Hyalangium ruber: one gene and its partner. The protein of the gene in region 2 interacts with the protein of the main gene of each other region in a pairwise test. Links are inferred from orthologs where the notes say so. Each region holds a gene or a part of one and is shown on either strand. Other genes may lie near its edges. The genes, in order: gyrA and gyrB.

Evidence for each region.
Region 1: the proteins of gyrB (region 2) and gyrA interact in binary tests that used the Escherichia coli proteins (3 or more experiments, as listed by UniProt). The link is inferred for Hyalangium ruber from one-to-one orthologs.

What each region holds. Positions count from the first base shown.
Region 1 is NZ_JAXIVS010000002.1:65,106-76,380, reverse strand. What follows is about bases 3,231-6,534. They hold gyrA (DNA gyrase subunit A), read left to right. Parts: upstream 3,231-3,553; coding sequence 3,554-6,334; downstream 6,335-6,534. Other genes in these bases: SYV04_RS05390 (sensor histidine kinase), read left to right, coding at 6,416-6,534; SYV04_RS05400 (tetratricopeptide repeat protein), read left to right, coding at 3,231-3,404. In the rest of the region: SYV04_RS05425 (sensor histidine kinase), read left to right, coding at 1-216; SYV04_RS05420 (acyl-CoA thioesterase), read left to right, coding at 249-1,052; SYV04_RS05415 (coiled-coil domain-containing protein), read left to right, coding at 1,096-2,082; SYV04_RS05410 (periplakin), read left to right, coding at 2,079-2,267; SYV04_RS05405 (hypothetical protein), read right to left, coding at 2,269-2,472; more of SYV04_RS05400, read left to right, coding at 2,658-3,230; more of SYV04_RS05390, read left to right, coding at 6,535-7,591; SYV04_RS05385 (YkvA family protein), read left to right, coding at 7,695-7,976; SYV04_RS05380 (ATP-binding protein), read right to left, coding at 7,987-10,866; urease accessory protein UreG, read right to left, coding at 10,983-11,275. UniProt on the Escherichia coli protein: A type II topoisomerase that negatively supercoils closed circular double-stranded (ds) DNA in an ATP-dependent manner to maintain chromosomes in an underwound state.
Region 2 is NZ_JAXIVS010000002.1:745,215-756,286, forward strand. Bases 3,095-6,195 are described here. They hold gyrB (DNA topoisomerase (ATP-hydrolyzing) subunit B), read right to left. Parts: upstream 5,822-6,195; coding sequence 3,368-5,821; downstream 3,095-3,367. Other genes in these bases: SYV04_RS08130 (MBL fold metallo-hydrolase), read right to left, coding at 3,095-3,255; SYV04_RS08140 (hypothetical protein), read right to left, coding at 5,967-6,195. In the rest of the region: SYV04_RS08120 (acyl-CoA dehydrogenase family protein), read left to right, coding at 1-386; SYV04_RS08125 (AraC family transcriptional regulator), read right to left, coding at 346-1,467; more of SYV04_RS08130, read right to left, coding at 1,600-3,094; more of SYV04_RS08140, read right to left, coding at 6,196-6,425; SYV04_RS08145 (GNAT family N-acetyltransferase), read left to right, coding at 6,522-7,283; SYV04_RS08150 (hypothetical protein), read left to right, coding at 7,423-7,716; SYV04_RS08155 (cobalamin B12-binding domain-containing protein), read left to right, coding at 7,918-8,547; SYV04_RS08160 (hypothetical protein), read left to right, coding at 8,554-9,267; SYV04_RS08165 (hybrid sensor histidine kinase/response regulator), read left to right, coding at 9,264-11,072. UniProt on the Escherichia coli protein: DNA gyrase negatively supercoils closed circular double-stranded DNA in an ATP-dependent manner to maintain chromosomes in an underwound state.

The DNA of each region.
Region 1 (11,275 bases), 680 kb from region 2 along the record:
GCTCCGGAGAGCCAGGCGCGGCTCTTCCAGCGCTTCGAGCGGCTGGCCAGCGAGCGCCATTACGGCGGCTTCGGGCTCGGGCTGTGGATCGTCAAGCAGATCGTCGACGCCATGGGAGGCCACATCCACGTGGAGAGCGAGCCCGGGCGAGGCTCCCTCTTCACCGTGGAACTGCCGCTCCGGCTCCAGGAGGGGCCCGCGCCTTCGGGCGCCTGAGCGCAAGTCATGCTGGTAGGGTGCGGCGCGCCATGACCGCACCGTTCCTCGCCGCCACCCACGTCACGCCTCTGGGAGAGGGGCGCTACCGCACCCGCTTCGACGCGCCCTGGTACCAGGGCCGCGGGGCCTACGGGGGCGTGGTGGGGGGACAGTTGATGCGCGCGCTCGAGCACACGGTGGCGGATGCGCGGCGGCCGGTGCGCTCCTTCACCTTGCACTTCTGCGCGCCCGCGGTGGAGGGCGAGGCGGGGCTGCAGGTGCGCGTGGAGCGCGCGGGCAAGCTCGTCACCCACGCCACGGCGCGGGTGGAGAACGCCTCGGGCGTGGTGGCGGTGGCGAGCGCCACCTTCGGCATTCCGCGCGCGGGAACGCCCGTTTACCTCGACGCGAAGCGGCCCCAGGTGCCGGCCCCCGAGCAGGTGGCGCCGGTGCCCGAGGACGTGCCGATGCCCACCTTCTGCCAGTTCTTCGAGTACCGCTTCTGCGTGGGCGCGGCGCCGTACTCCGGCGGAGAGCCGCGCACGGGAGGATGGATTCGCCCCAAGGGGCCGGCGCTGGTGCTGGACGCGGCGCTCTGCGTGGGGCTGCTGGACGCGTACCCGCCCTCGGTGCTGGCGACGATGGAGGAGGTGCGCCCGGTGGCCAGCGTGGACTTCACGGTGCATTTCTTCCACGCGCTGCCCCGGCCCGGTGAACGGGCGGGCGCGCAGTACCTGCGCACGGGCTATTCCCGGTGGGCGAGCGAGGGCTTCGCGGAGGACTTCCAGGAGCTGTGGAGCGAGGACGGGGAGCTGATCGCCCAGTGCCGACAGCTCATCGCCGTGCTCGGCTGAGGCGCCGCGAGGCAGGCGGAGTCGCGATAGGGTGCGGGGTGGGATGAGCGAGAGCCGCGCGCTGCGTGACAGGCTGGAGAAAGCCCAGGCGGAGCTTCGCCGGACGAAGGAGCACCTGGAGAAGCTGCGCGTACACCATGCGCGCGAGCGCGAGTCGCTGGGGCAGGAGCTGGAGGAGGCGCGGCGGCAGGTGCTGGAGCTGCGGGGCCGCCTCACCCTGTTGGAGACGCGGGAGCGGGCGCTGCGCGCGGATGAAGAGGGGGCCCGGCTGGCGGCCTCGGTGCTCCCGGAGCGCGCGCTGTCCGCGGGGCCTGGCACCGCGCTGGTCGCGCTCGTCCAATCGCCCGCCTCGCTGAACGAGGCCCTGCCGAAGCTGGCGGAGCTGCTGAAGCTCTCACCGGTCGACGTGCGCTTCCGCCTCGCGCCGCTGCTGCCGACGGTGCTGGCACGGCTGCCGCTCCCGGAGGCCCAGGCCCTGCGGGATGCGCTGCGGGCCGAGGGCTTCATGGCGGTGAGCTCCGCGGTGCCACACCGCCTGGCCAGTGGCCTGATGGCGGTCCGGCGGTTCACGCTGGACGCGGAGGGCGTGGACCTGGAGGGCACCCGGAAGGAGCGCCAGCGGGTGCTCTACCCTCAGCTGCGCTTGCTGATTCGCGGCCGGAGAATCACCACCACGGTGGAGTCCGAGGTGGAGGAGACCTACGACGCGGACGGGGACCGCGTGCGCAAGATGGTGGAGGTGAAGCACGACCACATCGAGCAGTTCCTATGGCTCTACGGCGACGGGGTGCGCGCGGCCTTCTCCCTGGAGACCCGCTTCAGCGGGCTGGGCAGTGGGCGCGGGCTGTCGGGGTTCGAGAGCCTCCAGCGGGTGATGGAGGAGCTGCGGCGGGGTGCGCCCCAGGTGGTGGTGGACGAGCGCTTCATGCGGATGCCGCGCTTCCGCCTGCCGCTGGTGGACGAGGACCGGGGGCAGGAGCTGCTGGGCGAGCTGCTGCACCAGGCGGTCCAGGAAGGACTCTGGCCATGAGCGACGCGCGCGCGCTGCGAGAGAAGCTGGCGCAGGTCGAGGCGGAGCTGCGGCAGACGCGGGCCGAACTCGACAAGCAGCGGGCGGCGCACGCCCGGGAGCAGAAGGCGCTGCACCGCGCCCTGGAGGAGGCGCGGCGCGAGGCCACCCGGCTGCGTACCCGCATCGAGAAGGTGGAAGGGTGAGTCAGCGGCCGCCCTCGGGCTCCACATCGGACTCCAGCGGGTGGACGGTGAGCACGTGCCCGCTGTTGTCGGGAGCCCCGCGCGCCGCGTCCAGCTCCTCGGGCTCGCGCGGGGCGTTCTCCGAGAAGGAGTCTCCCTGCAGGCCCCGCTGGCGCTGCTCGCTGGTGCCTCCGTAGCCTTTCCGCAGCTTGGAATTGTCGGTCATGGCTTCCTCCCCTGAAGCGGTGTCTGTGTACGGTTGGGCCGCACGGCGGAGAGGGCAAGCGGGGGGCTCCATTGAAACGTATTCCCACGTGGGTGGAGCGGAGTCCGTGCCTGCTCGCTCCGCTCTCGGGGAATACGCGCGCAATGGGGCGCTCCACGGGGCGTAGGCCAGGGTAGAGTAGAGCCATGGCGAAGAGCGCACCCCGCGGCAAGGTCCCGGCGAAGAAGAAGCCCTCCCGTACCCCTGCTCCGAAGCGGCCGCCGGTACCTCCGGCCAAGGCCGTGCGGCGCGCGGTTCCCCCGGAGGTGGTGGCGCCGCCCAAGCCGCCCGTTCTGGAGGCCGAGCCCGTGGCCGAGCTCCCTCCCGCGCAGAAGGCGCTGCCCGCCGGAGAGCCCGTGGACAAGGGCCGCGCGCTGCCCTTCGAGATCGACCCCAAGCGCGTGGAAGAGGGCCTGAAGAAGCTCCAGGGCGAGATGGTCCACTGGGCCAACAAGGGCCGCTACACCAAGGTCCGCTTCAAGTTCCGGGGCAAGCAACTGCTGCCCGACCTGCCCATCGCCGCCGTCGTCGCCGCCGAGGGCCTCACGTTCTACTGGGGCGGAATCCTGCGCGCCCTCATCGCCAACGTGGTGGGCAAGAGCGTGTTCCAGGTGGAGTTCATCAACGACGCTGAAAAGCGCGTGCAGGCCGGCAAGGAGGCGCTCCTGTCCGGTGACGTGGACCAGGCGCTCACCCTGTTCCGCGAGGCCCTGGCGATGGACCGCGACAACGCGGGCGCGCACCTCAACGTGGGCGTGGCCCTCAAGCTCAAGGGCGAGCGCGAGGCGGCCCTCGCCGCCTTCGAGAAGGCCAAGTCGTTGGACCCTGAAGGTCCCGTTGGAACCGAGGCGGAGCGGCTCGCCGCCCCCCTGCGTCCCAAGAGCGTCGCCTAGCCTGCTGCCCCTCGGCCGGGCTGCCCTGCCAACACCCCCCTGTTTCCCCTGTTGACGCAGGGAAAACCGGGGGTTACGAACACTCCCACTCCGGGCCAAAGCCCCCTCGAGGCGGGCCCGGCTACAGCCTTCTACAACCTCCAGAGTCCATGGCCGACGACACCACTGACAAGCCGGCAACGCCCCCCGCTCCCCCACCGGGAGGCGCCGGCGAACTGATCCCCGTCAACATCGAAGACGAGATGCGCCGCTCGTATCTCGACTACTCCATGTCCGTCATCGTCGGGCGCGCTTTGCCCGACGTGCGTGACGGCCTCAAGCCGGTGCATCGCCGCATCCTCTATGCGATGCACGACCTGGGGAACACGCACAACCGCGCGTACAAGAAGAGCGCCCGCGTGGTGGGTGACGTGATTGGTAAGTACCACCCCCACGGCGACGCCTCCGTCTATGACGCCATGGTGCGCCTGGCCCAGGAATGGAGCCTGCGCTACCTGCTGGTGGACGGGCAGGGCAACTTCGGCAGCGTGGACGGCGATTCACCGGCCGCCATGCGTTACACCGAAGTGCGCATGGACCGCCTCACCGAGGAGCTGCTGGCGGACATCGACAAGGAGACCGTCGACTTCGGTCCCAACTACGACGACTCGCTGACCGAGCCGCTCGTGATGCCCACGCGCTTCCCCAACCTGCTGGTCAACGGCAGCGGCGGCATCGCGGTGGGCATGACGACGAACATCCCCCCGCACAACATGGGGGAGGTCATCGACGGCACGTTGCACCTCATCGACAACCCGAACACCACCGTGCAGGACCTGATGCAGTTCATCCCGGGTCCGGACTTCCCCACCGGCGGCATCATCACCGGTCGCGAGGGCATCGCGCGCGCCTACACCACGGGCCGAGGGCAGATTTCCCTGCGCGGGCGCACGGAGATCGAGACCAGCAAGAAGGGGGACCGTGAGGCCATCATCATCACGGAGATCCCCTACCAGGTGAACAAGGCGCGGCTCATCGAGAAGATCGCCGAGCTGGTGCGCGAGAAGAAGCTGGAGGGCATCAGCGACATCCGCGACGAGAGCGACCGGCAGGGCATGCGCATCGTCATCGAGCTCAAGCGCGATGCCATCTCCAGCGTGGTGCTCAACAACCTGTACCAGAGCACCCCGCTGGAGACGACGTTCGGCGCGGTGATGCTGGCCATCGACGGCGGGCAGCCGCGCACGCTCACCCTCAAGGAGCTGCTGGACCGTTTCATCGCCCACCGCCGCGACGTCATCACCCGCCGCAGCCGCTTCGAGCTGCGCAAGGCGCTGGCCCGCCTGCACATCGTCGAGGGCTTGCTGGTCGCGCAGGACCTCATCGACCTGGTGGTCAGCCTGATCCGCGCCTCGAAGGACCCGGACGAGGCGCGCTGGGGCCTGATGCACATCCTGTCGCCGGCGCTCTACGAGAACGCGCACTTCAAGGACCTGCCGCGCATCGACTACGCGCAGGCCAAGGCGCAGATGGAGCTGCTCGTCAGCCGCGCGCGGGGCGAGGAGCCCAGGTACGCGGGCCTGGAGCACAAGTACGAGGGGGCGGGCTTCAGCGAGGCCCAGGCGCAGAACATCCTCGAGATGCGGCTGCAGCGCCTGACCGGCATGCAGCGCGAGGAGCTGTTCCGCGAGCTCATCGACCTGGTGCGCGACATCGCCCGGCTGCGCGACATCCTCTCCAACGAGAGCAGCCTGCTCACCGTCATCAAGACGGAGCTGCGCGAGATTCGCGACCGCTTCGCGGACAAGCGCCGCACGGAGCTCACCGGCGAGGTGTCGGAGATCACCAGCGAGGACCTCATCGCCGAGGAGGACATGGTCGTCACCCTGTCCCACACCGGCTATGTGAAGCGCTCGCCGCTGTCCGAGTACCGAGCGCAGAAGCGCGGCGGCCGAGGCAAGACGGGGGCGACGACGAAGGAAGACGATTTCGTCACCGACCTGTTCGTGGCCAGCACCCACGCGTACATCATGCCCATCACCACCAAGGGCAAGCTGTACTCGCTCAAGGTGCATCAGATTCCGGCGGCCAGTCGCACCTCGCGAGGCAAGGCCATCGTCAACCTGGTGCAGTTCGGCGAGGGCGAGAAGCTGGCCCAGGTGCTGGTGACGAAGGACTTCCCGGAGAACCGCTACGTCTTCTTCGTCACCAAGCGCGGCGTGGTGAAGCGCACCGACTTGAGCGCCTTCGCCAACGTGCGCGCCAGCGGCCTCATCGCCCTGGGCATCGACGAGGGCGACGAGCTGGTGGCGGTGAAGATCACCGACGGCAGCAAGGACGTGCTCCTGTCCACCGCGCAGGGCATGAGCATCCGCTTCCCGGAGGACGAGGTGCGCTCCATGGGTCGCCAGGCCTACGGCGTGAAGGGAATCACGCTGGAGGAGGGTGACGAGGTGGTGGGCGCCGACGTGGTGGAGAAGGACGCCACCATCCTCACGGTGACCGAGAACGGCTACGGCAAGCGGACGCAGGAGACCGAGTACCGAGTCCAAGGCCGCGGCGGCAAGGGCATCATCGACATCAAGACCACCGAGCGGAACGGCAAGGTGGTGGGCCTGCTGCAGGTGAAGGACGCCGACGAGGTGATGCTCGTCACCAACGGCGGCATGCTCATCCGCATGCGCGCCCAGGAGATCTCCGTCATCGGCCGCAACACCCAGGGCGTCCGTCTGATTGCCCTGGAGAACGGCGAGGAGAAGGTGACCGGCATCTCCAAGCTGCCGGAGTCCAGCGGCGAGTCCGAGGAGGCGCTCGGCGAGGCGGCTGGTGACACCGAGCTGCCCACCGGCACGGCGGCCGAGTTCGTCGCCGGGACGGAGCCCGAAGCTGAGGAGGATTTCAGTTCTTCCGAGGAATCCGGCTCTGATGGGGAGCCTTCGGACCAGGAGTAGACGTTTGGTCACCCTACCCACTGCGGGGGTAGGTGTGACCCACTTCCTAGGTGGGGTTTGGGGGAGCAGAATACTCCCCTAATGGAAAATTCCACTGAACCGCTGGGTCTGCAGCTGGAAGTGGCCGAAGAGCGGCTGCGCTTCGTGCTGGGACTGACCGATGGGGTCGTCTTCGAGTTCGATGGGGACGGACAATTCCTCTCCATCTGGCCTCAGGCGCATGAGGTGGAGGCGATGCCCCGGGCGGTCGCGCCGGGGCGGACGCTGGCGGAGGTGCTGGGGCCCGAGGCGGCGCTGCCCTTCCTGGAGCGCATCCGGGACACGCTGCGCTCGGGGCGGACGGCGCACTTCGAGTACAGCATGGAGTCGGCCCGGGGACGGCGCTGGTACAGCGCGGACTCCATGGTGGTCCACCACCGGGAGACGGTGGCCTTCCTGGTGCGAGACATCACCGCGCGCAAGCAGATGGAGCAGCGCCTGCTGCAGGCCGATCGGCTGGCGGCGCTGGGCACACTGGCCGCGGGCGTGGCCCACGAGGTGAACAACCCGCTGAGTTATGTGTCGGCCAACCTCTCGTTCCTCTCGGAGAGCCTGAGCACGGTGCGGCACGCGCTGGACCGGGAGGGTGCGGTGGACCTGGCCCGGGTGGAGCGCGCGCTGGAGGACTGCGGCGCCGCGCTCGCCGACGCGCAGGAGGGCACCACGCGCATCCTCCACGTGGTGGGGGACCTGAAGACGTTCGCGCGCGCCGAGGACACGGAAGGCGAGTGGGTGGATGCCCGGCGGGTGCTCGAGTCGGCCATCAATATCGTCCAACCCGAGTTCAAGCACCGCGCGCGGCTCCACCAGCACCTGGATGAGGTGGCGCCGGTGCGCGGCAACCCGGCGCGCCTGGGGCAGGTGTTCGTCAACCTGTTGATCAACGCGGCCCAGGCCATCTCGCCCGGGGCGCCCGACCTCCACCAGGTGAGCGTCCACCTGCGCGAGGAGGGCACCTCGGTGGTGGTGGAGATTCAGGACACCGGCCAGGGCATCGCGCCCGACCTGCTGCCGCGCATCTTCGATCCGTTCTTCTCGACGCGGCCGGTGGGGGTGGGCACGGGCCTGGGGCTCTCCATCTGCCATGGCATCGTCACCAGCCTGGGTGGGGAGATCTCCGTGGAGAGCACCCTGGGTCGGGGCACGTGCTTCCGCGTGCGATTGCCGACGGTGGCCTGCGACATGCTGGAGGCACATGGTTCGAGCCCGGTGGCCTGAGCTAGGCTGCTCTGCGAGGTGCCGAGCGTGGAGGCACCCCGGGTGCAATGGATTCGGCCCCCCATGCGTAGGAGGTGGCATGAACGCTACGGGTCTTCGCGGTATGGGGTCCCGGTTTTTCCGGTACCTGAAGGACGGTCGTGTCCCGCTGTGGAAGAAGCTCGCCGGGCTGCTGGCGGTGCTCTACTTCCTGTCTCCGGTGGATGCCATTCCCGACTTCCTGCCCATCCTGGGGTGGCTGGATGACCTCGGTGTGCTGTCCGCCGCGGCCTTCTACATGGTGCGCCAGGTGCAGCAGTACCGCCCGGAGCTGACGCCGGACGGCCTGCCCCGGGACTTGGAGGGCCGCCCGCGTCTGCCCTCCTCGGCGCGCAACTCCCTCTAGCGCTCGGCGCTCAGGAGGCGACGGCGGCCCGAGGCACCAGCGGCAGGCGGACCTGGAACGTCGTGCCGACGCCTGGCGTGGACTCCACGTGGACGTCGCCGTTGCTGGCTCGGAGGATGCGCTGCACCGTGGCCAGGCCGATGCCGTGGCCCGAGGCGCTCGCGCCAGGCGCTCGGAAGAAGGGCTCGAAGATGTGCGGCAGGGCCTCGGGAGCAATCCCGGGGCCCGTGTCCTTCACCGTGAGCAGGCAGTGCCCGTTGTTCGTGCGCGCGGACACGGAGACGCGCCGCACGGGCCGATCCACCATGAACTTGAGCGCGTTGGTGAGCAGGTTGACGAGGATGACGTAGAGCAGGCCTCGCGGCAGGGCCACTCCCAGGTCCTCCACCTCGCGGGTGTCCAGCTCGGCGTCCACCTGGCTCCGCAGGTTGCTCACGTCCTCCACCACATCGTTGATGACGCCGCGGAGGCGCACCTCGCTCTCCTGCTCCTCGGCGAGGCCCGCGCGGGCGAAGGCCAGCATGCCGTCCAGCACGTCGTTCGCGCGCTGGGTCAGCCGCTCCAGCATCCCTCCGGCGCGCTGCACGCGCTCGTCCCGGGAGGCCTTCACCTTCATGCCAATCAAGGCCAGGGGTGACAGCAGGTTCTTCAGGTCATGCGCGATGCGGCCCGCGAAGGCATCCAGGTCCTGGCGCGACCTGGCGGTCTTCACGTTGCCCTCGACGCGCATCAGCAGCTCCCGCGCCGAGAAGGGCTTCACCAGGTAGTCATTGGCGCCCGCCTTCAGGCCCTCGACGGTGGCTTCCTCGCCGGCGCGCGCCGACAGCAGGATGACGGGGATGGTCGCGGTGCGGGGATCGGCTCGGAGCGCTTGCAGCAGGCCGAAGCCGTCCATCCCCGGCATCATGACATCCGAGAGCACCAGGTCCGGGGGCCGCTCCCGCGCCGCAGCCAGGGCCGCGTGGCCATCCTTCACCGTCTCCACGCTGAAGCGGCCCTCCAGGAGCCGCTGGATGTACTCGCGCATGTCCGCGTTGTCGTCGGCCACGAGGATGTGGCCCTGCGCGGGGGCCGCGTCGGGCTCTGGCGCGGAAGGGGCCGGCGTGGCGCTTTGCAGCCAACCGCTGGACTCCTGGAGGAACGCGGCGGTTCCCATCCCAGTCGGCGTGGAAGCCTTGGTGGCCTGTATCCGCTCCGGAGGCAGGTGGGCCTGGCCGGTGGGAATCAGGACGGTGAACGTCGTGCCCTGGCCCGGAATGCTCTCCACCCGCACGGTGCCACCGTGCAGCTTCACCAGCTCCTGCACCAGCGAGAGGCCAATGCCGCTGCCCTCGTAGCTTCGGCCCTTGGCCCCCTGCACGCGGTGGAAGCGCTCGAAGATGCGCGGCAGCTCCTCCGGGGGAATGCCCGAACCCGTGTCGGCGACGGTCAGCGCCACCTGCTCGCCCTGGATATGGAGAGAGACGCGAATCTCTCCCGCGAAGGTGAACTTGAAGGCGTTGGAGAGCAGGTTGAGCACAACCTTCTCCCACATCTGGCGGTCCACCCAGACGGGCTGGGGCAGGGGCGGGCAGTCCACGGTCAGCTTCAGGCTCGCCTGCTCCATGATGGAGCTGTAGGCGCTGGCCAGCTCCGCCGTCAGGGTGGCCAGGTCCGTCGCCTCATAGGAGGCGTTGGCCCGACCCGCTTCGATGCGGCTGAAGTCGAGCAGGGTGTTGACGAGCTTGAGCAGCCGCAGGCCGCTGCGGTGGATGAGCTCGAGCTGCTTGTGCTGGGCCGCGGTGAGCACGCCCTGCTGCCCCGCGAGCAGGTCCTCCAGCGGGCCCAGCATCAGGGTCAGCGGGGTGCGGAACTCGTGGGAGACGTTGCTGAAGAAGACGGTCTTCGAGCGATCCAGCTCCGCCAGCGCCTCGGCGCGCCGCTCGGCCTCGCGCAGGGCGCTCACGTTGGCGATGGCGGTGGCCACCTGCCCGGCCGTCAGCTCCAGGAAGCTGCGGTACTTCTCGTCGAAGACGAGCTGTGGGCTCAGGCCCGCCACGAGGATGCCCGCCAGCCGCGTCTCTCCCGGGCGAGCCACGGGGAGCACCAGGGCCGCGTCCGGAACGCCTTCGGGCAGCGAGCCCCCGAAGCGGGCCCGGAGCCCTCGCAGGAGGACCGCCTTGCCCGAGCTCGCGACGGCGCGCAGGGACCAGGGGTCCTCGGCGCTGCCCGGCGTGCCCACGGAGATGCCCACGGCGGCCACGAGGCGTGCGTGAAGGCCCGTCTCGTCCAGCAGGTACAGGTGCGCGAAGGGAAGGTCCGCGAGGTTCTGCTGAAACGCCTGCGCGCCCAACAGGCACGCCTGCTCCGGTGTCCGCGCCCCGGTGGGCCGCACCGCGAGATCCTGGAGCATGCGCAGGCGGCGCTCGCTCAACACCTGCTCGGTGGTCTCCTGGCAGGTGATGAGCATTCCGCCCACGCCGCCCGTGTCATTGGGGACGGGACTGTAGGAGAAGGTGAAGTAGGTCTCCTCGATGAAGCCCTTGCGCTGCATCGGCAGCAGCAGGTGCTCGCTCCAGGTGGCGGGATGGCCCTCCAGGATGCTCTGGCCCATGGGGCCGATGATGTGCCAGATCTCCGCCCACACTCGGGGAGCGAGCTCCCCCAGCGCGCGAGGGTGCTTGTCGCCCAGGATGGGCCGGTACGCATCATTGTAGAGGTTGATGCGCTCGGTGCCCCACCAGAGCGCCATCGGAAACCGGTTCTCGAGGACGACGCCCACGACGGTCCGCAGGCTGGTGGGCCATTGCTCCATGGGACCGAGCACGGTGCTCGCCCAGTCCATGGAACGGATGAGCGCGCCCATCTCTCCGCCCCGAATGAAGGTGTCGGCGGAAGGGTCGCGGCTCATGTCACCTGTTGCGGCATACCGGAGCGATAGAACTCTAGCCGCCGGGCGGCAAGCCGGAAGTCCCAGCAAGCGTTGAGTCGCGGAACATCGCCGCGCTCGCGCTCATACGCTCCGTGCTACGCCTTGCCGACCGCCTCCCGCCACGCGGAGAGGATGTGCTCGACGACCTTGGGCACCCCGACGTCCTTGTTGACCTGGGTGAAGAGGAAGGGGCCGTCGCCGCGCATGGCGCGTGCGTCTCGCTCCATGACCTCCAGGCTGGCGCCCACGTGGGGGGCGAGGTCCGTCTTGTTGATGATGAGCAGGTCGGACTGGGTGATGCCGGGGCCGCCCTTGCGCGGCACCTTGTCGCCGCCCGCCACGTCGATGACGTAGAGGGTGTAGTCGACGAGCTCGCGGCTGTACTGCG
Region 2 (11,072 bases):
AGGCCGCGGCGCACGTGGCGAAGACACGCCTGTCGCACCTCTCGCAGTCGCTGGCGGACCTGGCCACCATCCGCGCGTACCTGGCGCGCATGCGGCTGAAGACGGACATGGTGCGCGGGCTGCTGCGCGACACGCTGGACGCGATGGAGGAGGGGCGCGAGGACACCCAGCTGCGCGTGCTGGAGGTGAAGGCCGGGGCGGCGGAGATGGCCACCGAGGTGACGGAGCTGGCCATGCGCGTGTGCGGCGGCGCGGCCTTCCGCAAGGAGGCGGGGCTGGAGCGGCACTTCCGCGACGCGCGCGCGGCCTCGGTGATGTCGCCGACGACGGACCTGCTCTACGACTTCATCGGGAAGGCGGCGGCCGGAATGCCCCTGTTCGAATGAGCGAAGCGCTGCGCGCGGCCCTGCCCCGCTCCCGGAGCCCCCGCCGCGTCCTGCCCGTTCCCTGAGCGGCGGGAGGCGGGACGAGGAGCCGGGAAGCAGCGTCCGGACGTGGCGCCAATACCTCACCGCCCGGGCGGGGCGTCCGTGCGTCCCGCGCCTGCTCGCGGTAGCGGCCTGGAGGCACGCCCCGGACGCGGTGGAAGGTGCGGTTGAAGGCGAACTCGGAGGCATAGCCCACGCGCTCGGCGACGGCGGCCAGGGGCTGATCGCCCTCGCGCAGCAGGCGCGCGGCCACATCCATGCGCAGGCGAGTGAGATAGACGAGGGGTGGCTCGCCCACCAGCTCCCGGAAGCGCCGCGAGAAGGTCGCGCGAGAGCAGGCCACCTCCGCGGCGAGCGCATCCACCGTCCAGTCGCGGCGGGGCTCGCCATGCATCAGCGCCAGCGCGCGGCCCACCTGGGGATCCCTGACCGCGCCGAGCCACCCGGCGCTGCCCTCGGGCTGGCGCTCGAGCCAGCAGCGGATGACGTGGATGAAGAGCACGTCCACGAGCCGCGCGGTCACGGTGACCGAGCCGGGGCCAGGCTGGGCGTACTCGGACACCAGCAGGCGCAGCACCGCCTCCAGGGGCCCGGCCACCTGTCCCCCATCCGCAGGGATGTGGATGAGCGGCGGCAGCAGGGACAGCAACGGGTGGACGCCCTCGTGCTCGAAGCGGTAGGCGCCGCACAGCAGCACGGTGGAGGGCCCCTTGCCCTCCATGCTCAAGCTCATGCCATTGGGGCCTTCGGACACCTGGCAGCGCTTGATGATCTGATCGAAGGGCAGAGGCTGGACGCTGGGGTCGCTGGTGATGCCGTGACCGGCGCCATGGGGCAGCAGGACGACGTCTCCCTGGGCCAGGTGCAGGTGCGAGCTCCTGCCCTTCAGGCGCAGCCAGCACGAGCCGCGCGCCACGATGTGGAGCCCGGCCCGGGAGGCCGGCTCGAAGGCCATGCCCCAGGGGTTCGTCAGCTCGGAGCGACAGAACACCGTGCCGCCGATCCGGGTGGCGGAGAGAACATCGGCGAGGACGTCCATGACGTGGGGTTGCTGGCGCTGCATGGTGCGCGGAAGGCTAGCACGCGCGTTCGGTGCGAGAAGAACACCCCAGGTCCCACCCTCTCCGCCGAATGTCCTGCGAGCAGGCGGAACCTGGGGCTGATCCGTAGCCTACGGGTTGGCGAGGGCCGCCAGATCCGCGATGGGCGCCGTGGCGCCGTGCCCACCCGCCACCGTGTCCACCGTCAGGTTGTGGGTCTGGGTGATGGACTTGTAGAGCTCCTTGGGACCGTTGCCGATGCCGCCCTGGCCCGGGTTGAAGAGGTCCGAGGAGAAGGCGACCTTCGCGCTGGGCACGTGGAACAGCAGCATGTCCGCCGCGTGTCCCGTCTCGAGGCTGTAGGCCCCCACCGGGTGGGTGGCATCCGGCAGGGTGACGGAGCCGCCGGCGGGCACCGTGATGAGGGTGGGCGTGGGCGCGGTGGGCTTCAGCGCCAGGGGATCCGGGCGGATGGTGGACGGGTTGCGGAAGATGTGTCGGAAGTGGGGCGCGGAGACCTCATGCACCACCACCTTGGCGCCCTCGGCGACGAAGGCGCGCAGGCCGGCCGAGTGGTCATCATGGTGGTGCGTGGCCAGCACGTGGGTGATGCGCTTGTTCTCGAACGAGGGCTCGTTCTTCACCCAGTTGATGATGGCCGTGCTGCGCTCGGGGTACAGCGGCGCTTCGAGGATGACGACGCCGTCGGCCTGCTCGATGGCCATCGAGTTGTGCGAGCCCCCGCCGAGGAACCACACGCCTTCGGTCAGCTTCGTCGGCTGGATGAAGGTCTGCAGCCCCTCCAGGGGGATGCCGATGGAGGCATAGGACATGAGGAACTGGTGATTGGCCAGGCCGCGCGAGGCATCGTCGGCGTTGTAGCCGGGCGAGGCCGCCGCGGGGAACGCGAAGACGGCGCTGTCCAGGGCGCCGTTGACGGTGACCGACTTGCGCGTCTCGGCATGCAGCAGGTGCCCATCGACGGCGATGGCGACCTGCTTGGGGAAGAGCAGCCCGCCGCTGCCGGCCGCCTCCCAGCCCGAGTAGTAGACCTCGACGGGGACGTCGCGGTGCAGCGGGTCATTCTCCAGGGTGACGAGCTTGGAGAGCTTCCCCGTCTGCGCGTTGACGTAGAGGCTCAAGGGGTAGACCGGGTCATTGACCACCAGGAGCTGGTGCAGGCTGCCATCGAGCACCGCCGGGCCACCATCGCGCGCGCTACTGGGGTTGGCCGCTACGTCCTTGAGGATGAGGTGCGGGTTGAGCAGCCGCTGCTGACGACGGATGGCGGCGGTGCGATCCGGGAGCAGGTTGCCGCCCGGAGCGCCGAAGATGCTCTCGGATCCTTCGAGATAGCCCAGGTTCTCGTTGATGATCTCCGTGAAGGTCTGCGGAGCGTTGAAGCCCAGGAAGTTGACGGTGCGCTGGCTGCGGATGGACAGGCGGTTGCCCTGCACGTCATAGCGGACGAGGTTGCCGTCCGAGGTGTTGCCCAGGACGATGTCGTCCGGCTTGAAGCCCTCGCCGAAGACGTAGCGCTGGCCGGCGGTCTCCAGGGCGAAGTTCTGCAGACCCTGGATGGCGGCCTTGCCACCGATGCCAGCGAAGGCCTTGTCCGGGGTGCTCAGCGCGGGGTCGACGGTGGCCGAGTCGCCCTTGGGGCCCTGCTCGCCCGGATCACCTTTGGGGCCCTGGTCACCTTCACAACCGGCGGCGACGAGGGCAAAGCTCAGAGCGGCGGTACGCAGCGCGCGCAGCGTGAAGGGGTTGCGGTTCAGCGTTCTCATGGAGCGACTCTCCCGGGAGTGGGTGAAGTGACTGCGAGCGCATGAGTAGCGCTGGAGCCACTTCGCGAGCCATGCCCGGGAGAATCAATGTTTTGTCCGTTCGTCTCAGAACTCAGATGTCCAGGTTCTGCACGTCCAGCGCGTTGCGCTCGATGAACTCGCGCCGCGGCTCGACCGCCTCGCCCATCAGCAGCGAGAAGATCTCGTCGCTCTCCACCGCGTCCTTGAGCTGCACCTGCAAGAGCGTGCGCGTGGCCGGGTTCATGGTGGTGTCCCAGAGCTGCTCCGGGTTCATCTCGCCCAGCCCCTTGTAGCGCTGCAGCCCCAGCCCCTTCTGCGCGTCCTTGCGCACCGCGGCCAGCACCTCCTGCACCGAGTACGCCGTCACCTCGCCGCTCTCCAGCTTCACCGTGTACGGCGGCCGGCCCAGCGACGTGAACGTCTCGCGCAGCCCCACCAGCTCCAGGTACTCCGGAGACGACAGGAACGCGTGGTCCACCACCGTCTCGCGCATGCTGCCGTTGATCTCCGTGTGGAACACCAGCTTCTTCGTGTGGTGCTCCGGATCATCCCGGCGCTCGTGCTTCACCCGGCCCAGCACGTCCGGCATCCGCGTGCGGAAGTAGCTGTACATCCGCTCCACCTCCGCCTCCAGCGCCGCCTCGTCCACCAGCGTGTCGGCCGTCACCCGCGCCGCCTGCACCAGCGCGTCCACCACCCGCGCGTCGCGCCGCTTGGCCTGCTTCTCCAGCTTCTCCTCGTAGGTGATGACCTTCTCCAGCAGCGCCTTCAGCTCGCTGCCGCCCAGCTCTCCGGCCGGCGTCACCACCCGCGAGTGCTCCGCGGCGATCTTCAGCAGGTACTCGTTCAGCGCCCGCTCGTCCTTGACGTACATGTCCTTCTTGTTGCGCGTCACTTTGTAGAGCGGCGGCTGCGCGATGTAGAGGAAGCCCCGCTCGAGCAGCTCGCGCATCTGCCGGAAGAAGAACGTCAGCAGCAGCGTGCGGATGTGGCTGCCGTCCACGTCGGCGTCCGTCATCAGGATGATGCGGTGGTAGCGCGCCTTGTTCGGATCGTAGTCCTCCGAGCCAATGCCCGTGCCCAGCGCGGTAATCAACGTGACGATCTCCGCGCTCGTCAGCATCTTCTCGAAGCGCGCCTTCTCCACGTTCAAAATCTTTCCGCGCAGCGGGAGGATGGCCTGGTTGCGCCGGTCCCGGCCCTGCTTGGCGGAGCCACCTGCGGAGTCACCCTCGACGATGTAGAGCTCGCTCTCGCTGGGGTCCCGGCTCTGGCAGTCGGCCAGCTTTCCCGGCAGCGAGCCGCCGTCCAGGATGCCCTTGCGCCGCACCGTCTCACGCGCCTTGCGCGCCGCGATGCGCGCCCGGCACGCGTCGCCGATCTTCGCCACCACCTTCTTGCCGTTGACGGGGTTCTCTTCCAGGTACGTGGCGAGCTGGTCATTCACCATCTGCTCGACCAGACCCTTGATTTCGCTGTTGCCCAGCTTCGTCTTCGTCTGCCCCTCGAACTGGGGGTTGGGCAGCTTCACCGAGATGACGGCCGCCAGGCCCTCGCGGGCGTCCTCGCCGGTGGGCGTCTCCTTCAGGTCCTTCCACAGCCCGCTCTTCTCCGCGTAGCTGTTGAGCGTGCGCGTCAGCGCCGCCTTGAAGCCCGACAGGTGGCTGCCACCCTCGTGGGTGTTGATGTTGTTGGCGAAGGTGTAGATGCGCTCGTCGTAGCCATCGTTCCACTGCATGGCCAGCTCCAGCGACACGCCCTCCTTCTCCGTCTGGATGTAGATGGGCTTGTCGTGCAGCGCCTGCTTCGACTTGTTGAGGTACTCCACGAACGAGCCGATGCCGCCGTCGAACTTGAACTCGTGCTCCTTGTTCGTCCGCTCGTCCCGGATGGTGATGCGCAGGCCGGCATTCAGGAACGCCAGCTCGCGCAGGCGCTGGCTCAGCGTCTCGAAGTCGAAGTCAGTGACTTCCATCACCTCGGGGTCCGGCTTGAACCACACCTGGGTGCCGCGCTTGTCGGTGGTGCCGACCTCGGTCACCTTGCCCTGCGGAACGCCCCGGGCGTAGCTCTGCTCGTACACCTTGCCGTTGCGCTGGATGCGCACCTTGAGCCACTCGGACAGGAAGTTCACGCACGTGACGCCCACGCCGTGCAGACCGCCGGACACCTTGTAGGCGCCGTTGCCGAACTTGCTGCCCGCGTGCAGCTCCGTGAGCACCACGTCCACGGTGTCCTTGTCGTGGAACTTGGGGTCCGGGTGCGGACCCACGGGGATGCCGCGCCCGTTGTCCTGGACACTCAGCGAGCTGTCCACGTGAATCACCACTTCGATGTCCGTGCAGTGGCCCGCCAGCGCCTCGTCCACCGAGTTGTCCACCACCTCGTACACGAGCTTGTGCAGCCCGTACGTCATGGTGTCGCCGATGTACATGCCGGGACGCTTACGGACCGCCTCCCGTCCCTCGAGCTTGGTGATGCTCTCGGTCCCATAGTCCATGGGCGGCGGCGCCGATGGCGCGCCGGCAGCGGGGGTCTTTTCCATGCGAGATTTTCCTTCGAAATGCTGCCTTGGATCAGAGGGTGTGCCTATCACTTCAAGCCACCCCGGACAAGGTTAACGAGCGGGTGCAAGACAGCGGAAATATTCAGAAAAGTTGCTCGGCCGCCTGCCCGGAGCACGGCTCCGTTCAGGCGTCGTAACGAGGGGCTGGAACCCGCTCCTCCAGCGCTGAGGCCAACTCTTCAAAAACAGCTCGGCGCGGGAACAGATGCCGGGAAACGAGCACCCGGCCCTGCTCGTGGAAGAAGAGCCCCAGCACGCTCCCCTTGCGGCCGAGCCGGCGGATGGAGCCGATCTGCGACCACATCAACTCCATGGGTTTCGCGTTGCTGAAGGGCCGGGCCACATGCACCCCCAGGGGCCCCAGGGTGACGCCCCAGCCGGGCCGGGGCCGCAGCCGGTGAAAGGCATAGAGGAAGACGAGCATCAGCCCGGCGGTGATTCCGGCGCGGGCCTCGGAGAAGGGCTCTCCTCCTTGCTGCGCGGAGGCCAGCGCCCAGGCGGTGAGCACCGCGAGCACGCATGCCCCGAGGAAGAGGGCGATGCGGGTCGGCAGGGGATTGAAGGCGAAGAAGCGCGAGTCCATGCGAAGGCCGCACCCTAGCCGCCCGATCGAGGGCGCGGGGACTTTCCACGCCGTCGCTGTTCTCCGCGTGGCGCTCCGTTTATACCTGGACGCCTCGTGACGGATGCCGAACTTGTCGCGCGCCTGCGGGCCAACATGGTCGCCTACAAGCGCTTCCAAGCGGAGCTGGGCCCCATGCGCGCCCTGGTTCTCCCCGGCGTCTGGGCCTTCGCCCAACCCCAGCTGCCCGACCAGCCCCATCCGCAGCAGGTGCTCTACGAGGACGTAGGGGCGCTGGAGGCCGCGCTCCCCGAAATCGAAGGCTTCTATCGCGAGCACCGCGTGCCGCTCTGGCGCGTGCAGGTCCCCATCGGAGACACCGCCGCCGCGCACCTCCTGCGCCACGCGGGCATGCATCCCCGAGAGACCGACGCGACCCCCGCCATGGGCCTGAGCCTCACCGAGGGGACGCTGCCCGCCCCGCGCGTCCCCCTGGAGCGGCTGCGCAACCAGGAGGAGCTGATCCCCCTCAACGCCAAGGCGTTCGAGGCCCACTCGAGGATTGTCTCCCACCCGTGGCACGTCCGCTCCTTCCCCCAGCTCCACATCCTCGGGCTGCGCGAGGGCAACCGGCTGCTCTCGGCGGGCATGGCCCACGACCTGGGGGAGACCGCTGGCATCTACCTGGTGGCCACCGCCAACGAGGCCCGGGGCCGGGGGCTGGCCTCCGAGGTGATGCGCGGCCTGCTCGCCGACGCCCAGGCCCGGGGGTGTACCGCCGCCGTGCTCCAGGCCACCGAGCTGGGCTACGGCGTCTACCGCCGCCTGGGCTTCCGGGACCTGGGCAGGTGGATCAGCTGGGTATTCCCCCCGCGGTGACGCCCCGGCGGGTTCCGGGTTTTTTTTCACCCGGCCGGCGTTACTTTCTTCACAGGTCCACGTTCCCCGCGCCCAAGTGCCCGAGATCGCAACGGATGGCATTGGCACAGGATTCGCAATCCCCGGGGCCTGGATTCCTATGTTTCGTCAACATGCACGCGTCGCGGGCGCCTACCGCGTCACCTTCGCTCCAGAGGCTTGGAAGGAAATCGGGCGACTCTCCAGCGGCACCTTCCTGGTGCTGCAGCAGGCGCTGGAGCAGCTCGCCCACCAGGACAAGCCCACTTCGTCCGAGGAGGCGTCTTGTACGCACCTCACCTTCACGATTCGCTCCCTCGTCATCCATTGCGAGCGGGATGAGCGGACGCACACGCTGACCCTGCACCGCCTCACCTCCCTCTCGGATGACAAGGGCGGCGGCGGCCCGCGCTAGCACACGGTCAGCCAACGTCCGCGCGAGCGCTTCCACCTCAGCCCCCTCGCTCCTCGGGCAGCCGAGCCTTGCCCCTACAGCCTGGAGGTTGTTGATTGCCGAATGAAAGGGCGCTGGCTTTCCTTAAATGAGCCAGGGAACCCGCCTACCGTGCAGACCTTGCTCAACCCACACATCGAGACCCCCGACTCGCTCGCGTCGATGCGGCAGCGCTACCTCGCCGCCCAGCTTCGTGGAGACCGCCGCGAGGCGCTGCGCCTGCTGGTGGACGAAGGCCTTCTCCAAGGCATTCCCCTTCAGGACATCCACCTCAAGGTCATCCAGCCGGCCCAGTACGAGATTGGCCGACTGTGGCAGGAGAACATCATCTCCGTGGCCCAGGAGCACCTGGCCACCGCCATCTCCCAGCTCGCGCTCTCCCACCTCTACCGCCACCTGCCCAGGGACCCCGCCAACGGCAAGGTCATCATGCTCTCGTGCGTGGAGGGAGAGCTGCACGAGGTGGGCGCGCGCATGGCCAGCGACTTCCTGGAGATGGCGGGCTTCGACGTGCGCTTCCTGGGCGCCAACGTCCCCACCGACCACCTGGTGCGCATGGTGCGCGAGCAGCGGCCGGACCTGCTGGCGCTCTCGGTGAGCATGACCTACCACCTGCCTGCCCTGCGCCTCGCCGTGGCGGCGGTACACGCGGTGGCACCTCGCCTGCCCATCGCCGTGGGGGGACTGGCCTTCACCTGGGCGCCCGGCCTGGAAAAAGAACTCGACATCTCCTTCCATGGTAGGGACGCGCGAGAGCTGGTCGCCTCGGCCTGCCGGACCCTCGGAGTCTAGTCGCCCATGGATGACCTCAGCCGCCAGCTACAGGCCCACGCCGACCGCCTCGCCGCCTCCTCCGTGGAGTGGATGTACCAGGACCCCTTCTGGGAGGCGCGCTACGGCATCGAGCGGGCCCGTCGCTTCGGCTCGGAGGACGCGCACTTCCACGTGCGCTACCTGGTGCAGGCGCTCACCGAGCAGCGCCCCTCGGTGCTGGAAGGCTACGCGGTGTGGCTGCGCACCCTGCTCGTCTCGCGGGGCATGTGTACGCTGCACCTGGACCAGAACTTCGCCGGCCTCCAGGCGGCGCTGGCCGCCGAGGGCTTTGGCCCCGACTCTCCCGCCCACGGCTATGTCCAGGCGGCGCGCGATGCGCTGCGCTACGCTCCTGGCCCCGCGCGCACCTTGCAGGACAGCGCCGTGGACCTGGCCCACCACGCCGTCCAGGTGCTGGGAGCGGAGGTGCCTGCCCCGTTCCAGGCCCGGCTGGAGCAGGAGCTGATGCTGCACCTGTCCTACCTCGCGGACGCGGTGGGCACCGGACACCCGGAGTTCTTCGCGCAGCACCTGAGCTGGTACGCCACCTTCTGGCCCCGGCGTGAGTTCGGCGTCCTTCCCTTCGCCCGTCTGCTGGAGGCGCTGGAGGCCGCGCTGGCCCACAGCCCCTCGGGCCAGGATGAAGTCAAAGCGGTGTTCAGCGCGGCGCGTACCCCCTCCGAGGCGTCCCCATCATGACGACGACACCTTTACCTGGGCGCGTGTTCGACGCGCTCAGCCGGGAGGTAGCGCTCGTCTGCGACGCCTCGGGAACCATTACCTGGGTGGACGAGCGCGCCGAGCGGGTCCTCTCCGCGAGCGTGGGGCAGAAGCTGCGCGCCCTGGCCGCCCAGGGCACCGAGGAGAAGGTGGACCGACTGCTCACCCAGGCGCGGGATGAGCGCGTGGAGGGCTGGGAGCTCATCCTCTGTCGCGGAGGAGAGAAGCCCACCACCTTCGCCTTCAGCGTCCAGCCCTATGAGGGCGTGCTGGTGATGATGGGCAGCCTGGTGCCCGAGGACTACGGCAACGCGCTGGGACAGGTGAGCTCCACGCTGAGCGAGCTGGCGGCGCTCCACCGCGAGACGGAGCGCCAGCAGCGCGAGCTGCAGCGCCGCGCCGACGAGCTGCAGCGCCTCAACAAGGACCTCGAGGAGTCCAACCGCGGCGTGCGCAGCCTCCATGACGCGCTGGACGAGAAGGCCGAGAGCCTCCAGCGTGCCTCCGAGGTGAAGAGCCGCGTGGTGGCCAACGTCAGCCACGAGTTCCGCACCCCGCTGCACTCCATCCTCGGCCTGTCCAAGGTGCTGCTCAACCCGCTCAACGGCCAGCTCTCCGGCGAGCAGGAGAAGCAGGTCCACTTCATCCGCACCTCGGCCGAGGCGCTCTACGAGCTGGTCAATGACCTGCTGGACCTGTCCAAGGCGGAGGCCGGCAAGGCGGTGCTGCGCCACACCCGCTTCGCGGCCGGCGAGTTCCTGAGCGCGCTGCGCGGCATGATGCGGCCGCTGCTGCCCCCCGAGTCGTCCGTGGAGCTCATCTTCCCCGAGCCCCAGGAGGAGCTGGAGCTGGAGACGGACCAGGCCAAGCTCAGCCAGGTGCTGCGCAACCTCGTCTCCAACGCGGTGAAGTTCACCGAGAAGGGGAGCATCACCGTCAGCGTGGCGCCAGGCCCGCGCGACACCGTGGCCTTCTCCGTGAAGGACACCGGCATCGGTATCCCCCCGGAGCACCAGGAGCGCATCTTCGAGGAGTTCATCCAGGTGGAGACGCCCCTGCACCGCAAGGTGAAGGGCACCGGCCTGGGGTTGTCGCTGGCGCGGCGCCTGGCGGAGATGCTGGGCGGCACCCTCACCGTGCAGAGCACGCCCGGCCAGGGCTCCACCTTCACCCTCACCGTGCCCCGGATGCACCCGGAGGTGAAGGAGATGACGGGGCTCTCCGAGCGCGCCGAGAAGCTGGATCCCGCGCGCGCGCCCGTGCTGGTGCTGGAGGACGACCGGCAGACGCTCTTCCTCTACGAGAAGTACCTGGAGCGCTCTGGCTTCCAGGTGCTCCCGGTGCGCACCGTGGAGGACGCCCGTCGCACCCTGCAGCGCGTGCGCCCGGCCGCCATGGTGCTGGACGTCATGCTGGAGGGCGAGACGAGCTGGAACTTCCTGGCGGAGATGAAGACGAAGGAGCAGACGCGCGACATCCCCATCCTCGTCGTCACCATCACCGACCGCGAGCAGAAGGCGCGCGCCCTGGGCGCCGATGAGTTCTGGCTCAAGCCGGTGGAGGCCACCCAGCTGCTCCGCAAGCTGGGAGAGCTGGCCAACCGCGGCCCCGTCGAGCGCATCCTGATCATCGACGACGACGAGGTCCACCGCTACCTGCTCAAGCAGTTGCTCAAGGACACCCCCTACGCGCTGCTGGAGGCGCGGGGAGGCCGCGAAGGCCTCCTCATGGCCCGCGAGCAGGCCCCACACCTCATCTTCCTGGACTTCCTCCTGCCGGACATC